2 regions of the Paenibacillus donghaensis genome follow, and region 2 is predicted to be linked to the other one. Evidence: riboswitches for the same ligand, from Rfam matches in the RefSeq annotation. Region 2 holds a riboswitch; the other holds the start of a gene.

Region 1 (3,414 bases), 780 kb from region 2:
TCCCGCTGGCGCTCCAGGGTGAACACTTCACCATAGTTGAAGTTCCAGGTTGCCGGGTTGAAGCACTCTGGGCAGCGGTGGCGGCAACCACTGATGAAGACGACGGCCCGGAGGCCTTCGCCCTCATTAATGGATTCCGGATAATAACCGCAGATGTTCATAGATGTTTGACCCGGTCCCGCACCTCAGCCTGCTTGGCGGCATTGAAGCGGGTCTGGTAATCCCCGGTCAGATAACCGGTTACCCGGCGCAGGCGGCGGATATGAACCTTGTTCTCGTCCGCTCCGCAGGAAGGGCAGTGGCTGCCGATGACACCTTCATGTCCGCAGGCCGAGCAGCGGTCGATGGGGTGATTGATGCTGAAGTAGCTGATCTGCTGCTCCAGGGCATACTTAATGATTTTGACAAAAGCAGCCGGATTGCTGCGGGCATTGCCGTTTAATTCAACATAAGAAATAGCGCCTGCGTTGCAATGCTCATGGAACGAAGCTTCCAGGCTGATCTTGCGGGCTGCAGGGAGGTCATAATAGACCGGGATATGAAAAGAGTTCGTATAATATTCACGGTCCGTTACACCCGGAATGGAGCCAAGCAGCTTACGGTCCACCTTGGTGAACTTGCCGGACAAGCCTTCAGCCGGAGTGGCGAACAGCGTAATGTTCAGATCCAGCTCTTCGCTCTTGCGGTCGCAGTATTCGCGCATATGGCGCACGATGGCTACGGCCTTGGCATGGATGCTGTCATCCTCGCCATGATGCTTGCCGTACATGGCTTTCATGCATTCGGCCATCCCAATGAAGCCGATGGAGAGGCTGCCGTGCTTCAGCAGTTCGCCGACGCTGTCCTCAGGGGCTAACTGCTCGCCGCCTTCCCAGACACCTTCGCGCATCATGAAGTCGGAGGCTTTGGCTTTCTGTGCCGCCTGGATGCGGAAGCGGTGAAGCAGACCTTCCAGGGCAATGTCCATATAATAATTCAGGTCCTCATAGAAGCCGTCTTCGTCGGCAGTGCTGCGGCGGCCGGTAATTGTGCCGTGGGCCAGCCCGAGACGCACCAGATTCAGCGTATTGAAGGACAGGTTGCCTTTGCCTGAGCAGTGGTTGCGGCCGAAGCGGTCGCCCAGCACGCGGGTGCGGCAGCCCATAGTGGCGAATTCCGTATCGGGATCACTTGGATCATAATACTGGATATTCAGCGGAGCGTCCAGATTGGCGAAGTTGGGATAGAGTCTACGCGCAGAGCATTCTGCTGCTTTCAGGAACAGCTCATAGTTGGCATCGCCTTGTCTTTGGTTGATCCCTTCCTTGCACTTGAAGATCTGAATCGGGAACACCGGCGTCTCGCCGCTGCCCAGCCCGTTCATGGTTGCGCTCAGCAGGGAGCTGATCACCATCTGCCCTTCGGGTGAGGTGCAGGTGCCGTAGTTGATGCTGGTGAACGGAATCTGTCCACCGGACCGGCTGGACATCGTATTCAGGTTATGTATCATGCTCTCCGCTGCCTGAAGCGTTTCACTTTCCGTTTCCTTCAGTGCATAGCGGAAGGCACGCGGATATTGCTCCGCCAGATCGCTGCGGCTCATGGAGATCTCGCCCGTCACGTCATGGACTTGTCCTTCTTCGAAGTAGTCGAGACCCTTGCGGAACAGCTTGGCGAAGGATTTAGTAACATACGGCGCCAGATCATAGTCAAGCTTATTGGCCGATACGCCGCCGTATTGTGCATTCTGCTGGGACTGAAAAATAATCGCCACCAGCGACATGGCGGTCATGATCGAGTTCGGAGGCCGGACGCTGCCATTGCCGGTGTTGAAGCCTTCACGGAGCAGACGCTCAAACGGTATAAAGATGCAGTTGGTCGTTCCGATGGCGTACTGATCCAGGTCATGTACATAAACGACATTATCGAGTGTCGCCTGCACCAGCTGTGGAGGCATGGTGAAGTTGCGTGCATACCATTTGGAGTATTCACTGCCGAACTTGCTCATTTTACCGGAGAAGCTTTCCCCGTTCAAATTGGCGTTCTCACGCAGCATATCCAGATCCGTACTGTCGATAATACCGCGTCCCAGCTCAATAACTTCCTCCAATAGAACTTCCTGTACATTCTTCGTATCGCCTAACCGTTTCTCCAGCAACGTCATAACTCTGCTCTCTCCTCTCGGTATATAACAAACATCTATATAATCATAGAAAAAGGCACCCTCTGCCGAGGTAGCAGAGAATGCCCGTATGCGCAGCAGAAATACCCGGTTCGGATATTTGCAGTGGTCTTCAGGTGAAGCTGGCCGCATGCGGACACCTTCCCTGTTCCTCGCAGGATTAATCTTAACGTATAGGTGTCGGTGAAACAGGCAGGTTTCCTGGCTTCCGGCATGCTGTCCGGCGCCTTCCCAAGGGGCTGACAGCCCTCAGTGGCCCTGGCCGGCAGAAGGGGTCTTAGAGCAGCCGCTGAGGCTCCCCTGAAACCATCCGGTTACAGTGGCGGGACCGCAGCGGATTCGCACCGCGCTTCCCTATTAAGCTCTGAATCTCTTACAGAAGCAGAGCACCTATTTCACTATATTTTGTTGTCGTTTGATAAAGATAACCCAATATATAGTGTTTGTCCATCATTTTTTCGCAATCCCATGTCTGGCGCGGGTTCCCTGTATATCCTCCACAATTGATCCACAGCGCAGCCCGGAGTAATCCACAATGTATCCACAAGTACAGTCTGAAAGGTTCATGAATTCTCTGAAAATATGCCACAAAGAGTCCATAATTATAGTGACGGCTGACACTTGAGCGGCAGCTTGCCACCAAACGACAGCGTTCGCCTGTCTGCGCAGAATCATTGTTTGTGGGAGAGCATGGGAGTTGTTACAATAGAAGGGTCTAAAGACTCAGAAAGCAGGAGGAATTATAATGGCGATTGCTGAAGTTACGGTTATACCGATTGGAACGGGCAGCACCAGTCTAAGCAGCTATGTTGCCGATATGCAGCGGGTGCTGAAGACCATAGAAGGAATTACGTATGAGCTTACGTCGATGGGTACCATAATCGAAGGGCCGCTCCCGCGTATCCTGGCCGCCGCTGAGGCGCTCCATGAATCTCCGTTCACCGCCGGTGCGCAGCGCGTATCGACCTCGCTGAAGATTGATGACCGCCGGGACAAACCGTCCACCAGCCGCGGGAAGCTGGAAGCGGTGGAACGTAAGCTGAGGGAGGACTAGGGTCATGGAACAGCGGATAGTAATCACTGGGTTCGGGATCAAGGTCCCGGGTGGGGACGACCATGAGGACTATTTACAGCATCTGCTGAGCGGAAGCTATCATTTTACCGCCACAGACCATCTGACTCCCCATGGAGAGACTCTGCTGCTGGGAGAAGTTACAGGAGGCCTGGGAGAATTGGATCAGAAGCAGTACCGG
Region 2 (3,414 bases):
GCTACGGAAGCTGCCGGTGGCACAGCAGACAATGCCGGGCAAACCGCGGAGACAGCGGACAGCAGCACAGCAGAGCCGTCTGCGACGCCCGCAGCGGGCAGCGGGGCTGAAGTGCAGCCGGAAACTGCGCTGCGCGTAGAGGTAACGCTGGCGCAGGAAGTAGTGATCCCGGCCGGAAGCATGATCAAGGCCGGTGGGATGACGCTGAGCGTGAAGTCGTATCCTCAGCCATTGCCATCTCCGTCCGGCGATCCGGCTGGGGACGAGGAGCTTGAAGCTGAAGCTACCCCAAGCCCTAAGCCGACCGTAGAATAAGGGCTGCAGTGCAGCCTATGCGCAAATATAAGAATTTATAGGTTACACGCCATAAATTATCCTTCTATTTCTCGCAGAAAAGGATGCCGCCTCTTGCAGAGGACGGCGAAGCCATTTCTTCTTGCAGCGGCATCCTTCAAGCATAAAAGCAGGATTCAGCAATGTGCAGATACTAGTCAACCGAGGTTTTTTGCTTAAGGAAAGGGAGAGATTCTACGTATGGATGAATTGAAGGCAGCGTACCAGCGGCTAGGCGTTTCAGAGGATGTTACCAAAGAAGAATTGGACAAGCAGTTTGATCTACTGATCCGCAAGTCGCGTTCCAATGCCAAGGCCGGTGATGCGGGCAAGCAGCAGGAGAGCGAATATGAAGAGGATTTCAAGGCCATCCGCTATATCCTGAACGCACGACGGGAGCAGGAAATTGAGGAAGCGACCCAAAAGCGGCTGGCTAAATGGGGCAAGCTGGGCGGAACGGTGGAGAAGACGGAACGGTTCTTCCGCTTGTACAAGGTGCATGTGCTGCTTAGTCTGATTGCGCTGGCGATTGTTATTGGAGGCGCTGCCCTGTTCACGAACCACAGAACCGAGCAGAAACGTCTGGCCAGCCTGCCGCCGCTCGATCTGTCGATCATGTTCCTCGGCAACTACCAGCTGCAGGATGAGAGCGGATCAGCGGAAGCGCTAAATAAGGCGATTCTGGCCGCTTTTCCGGAGTGGAAGCGTGTGGAGACCAAAGTGACGTACCTGCCCAGTGGCGAAGGCGGCGGGATGATGGATTCGGCCTATCTGCAGAAGGCGGTAGCCGAGCTGAGCATGGAGAAGCCGGATATCTATGTGCTGGATGACTGGTCTTTTGAATGGCTGGGCAAACAGACGGTGCTGGGCAAGCTGGATGAGCAGGCGGCTGGCAAATGGAAGGACCTGATCAAGGAGGGCCTCGCCAAGCAGCAGCAGACCGAAGAGGACACCGCGCCGCATATATATGGCATGGATCTGACCACAAGCGCCTTGAGCGCCGATCTGCCGCTGAATCACGGTGAGCTGATTGCAGGGGTACGTTATGATGCGGCCCGGATGGAGAAGGCGGAGCAGTTTATCGAACGCTTCCTCTCGGAAGTGAAATAGATCTGGACAAGCAGGCAGTCATACGTTGTATCACGTGAATAGGCCGATGGCTCAGAGAGCAGAAATCTCAGTTTATCTATGGACATGTAGTAGAATAATAGATATGATTGTGATTAATAAAAAAATAGTTTAATTTTGGAGAAGGTGCGGGTTCTATGCTTGCGTAGGTCCTGCTTAAAAGGGAAGTCCGGTCCAAAACCGGCGCGGTCCCGCCACTGTACGTGCTGAGCGTCTCCACGATAAGCCACTGTCCCTGTGAGGGGCGGGAAGGCGGGGGAAGCGATGAAGCATCAGCCAGGAGACCTGCCTGCTCCATTATGTTTCTATTCTTCGTGGGGTAAGAATCGGAACAAGTACAGTGTGCCCTGTGTGCCTTCGTGCGCGCACTTCTGAATTTGGATTCTTCCCGGACCGCCCTTACAGGGCGGTTTTTATGTTGCTCTCCTGTTGTCCGTGCTGCAAGCTATCCAATCTATACACAGAAAGAGGTTAATTATGAAGAAAATCATTTCCTCCAAGGCTTTTGCCCTTGGACTGGCCTTATTGCTGGTCATCTCGATTCTGGGAACGTCGCTTGTTCCTTCTTCACAGGTATTTGCTGAATCTGCCACACCTGCTGTTCAGGAGGGTGGAGGTGCAACAGGCACGCTTACCCAAGCAGGCATATCGGCCGCAGATGCTCCGGTGCAGACCCGCGCTGCGGCAGCCCTGCAGGCTGCCATTACGTATGTGCAGAAGCAAGACAGCATCTCAGACTGGACGGCGGTCAGCCTGGGAAGAACAGGCCATCAGCTGCCGGCCGGCTACCTTGCGGGGCTGGAGGAGAAGGTTAAGGATGCCAACGGCTTCTATAAGAAAGCAACGGACTACGCAAGAATTTCACTTGCGGTAACCGCAGGCGGTCTGGATGCGACCGATTACGCCGGTTACGATCTGATCGGACCGCTGCACAGTCAAGAAACGCTGCTGAACACAGGCATTAACGGCCCGGTCTACAGCCTGCTGGCTATAGAATCGGGAGCATATGAAGTTCCGGATACGGCGCTGCGCAGCAAGGCGGATCTGCTGAAGGAAATTGTGTCACAGCAGAAACCAGACGGCGGCTTCGGGCTTGTTCCAGAAATTGCGAGCAGTGTCGATATTACCGCTATGGTTCTGAACGTACTGGCGGCACACGGAGACGATGCTGAAGCGAAGTCTGCGGGAGACCGCGCGGTACAATGGCTGAAGCAAAGACAGCAACAAGACGGAGGGTATGACAGCTCCAGTGAAGCTACCTCCCAGGTTATCATCGGCCTGACCTCAGCCGGAATCGATCCGGCGGGCACTGAGTTCACCAAGAATGGCCAGACGCTGCTGGATCACCTGCTTGCGTTCAGCCTGCCGGACGGCAGCTTCAGCCATACGCTTGAAGGCGGCTCGAATGGAATGGCTACGGAACAGGCGCTGCAAGCACTGGCAGCTTATGATCTGTTCCTCAAGGGTGAGAAGTTCTATGATTTCCCAGCTCCAACTCCGCAGCCTCAGCCAGTTCAGGTTACGCTGAGTATTGAAGGGCCGCAAGGAACGATAGCTGAAGGCAAAGCGGAAGGCGTTACTGCGCTGGATGCGCTGAAGCAGCTGGCAGCGGCAAAGAATATTCCGCTGAAGATTACGGTGGATCAGCAATACGGGGATTATGTTACAGCCATTAACGGGATAGAGGCGTTTCAATTTGGTCCCGGTTCTGGCTGGATGTACCTGACCTACAGAGATGGACAACGCATTTCACCGAATGTGGGTGCTGCAAGTTATGCGCTGCAGGCCGGAGAGACGGTCAAGTTCTATTATGGTGATTACAGCGGCACCTCGCTGATCCATTCGATCAAGGCAACACCGGAGCAGCCGCAGAGCGGCCAGGCATTCAGTATAGCCGTGCTTAAAGATGTTACAACATATGATGCAAACTATGTACCTACGACCACACAGGTG

Evidence for each region. Region 2 has a riboswitch for cobalamin ahead of B9T62_RS37695 (S-layer homology domain-containing protein). Riboswitches for the same ligand answer to the same signal wherever they lie in the genome.
Region 1: linked by a shared signal. The riboswitch ahead of B9T62_RS34295 (anaerobic ribonucleoside triphosphate reductase) and the one ahead of B9T62_RS37695 (S-layer homology domain-containing protein) in region 2 are both predicted to bind cobalamin.

What each region holds. Positions count from the first base shown of each region.
Region 1 covers NZ_CP021780.1:7,576,866-7,580,279, forward strand. The annotation lists gene nrdG (anaerobic ribonucleoside-triphosphate reductase activating protein) at 1-161, opposite strand, end outside; gene B9T62_RS34295 (anaerobic ribonucleoside triphosphate reductase) at 158-2,143, opposite strand; cobalamin riboswitch at 2,336-2,570, opposite strand; gene B9T62_RS34300 (MTH1187 family thiamine-binding protein) at 2,907-3,215, shown strand; gene B9T62_RS41385 (beta-ketoacyl synthase N-terminal-like domain-containing protein) at 3,220-3,414, shown strand, end outside.
Region 2 covers NZ_CP021780.1:8,354,411-8,357,824, forward strand. The annotation lists gene B9T62_RS37685 (GAP1-N2 domain-containing protein) at 1-315, shown strand, start outside; gene B9T62_RS37690 (molecular chaperone DnaJ) at 535-1,443, shown strand; cobalamin riboswitch at 1,569-1,768, shown strand; gene B9T62_RS37695 (S-layer homology domain-containing protein) at 1,939-3,414, shown strand, end outside.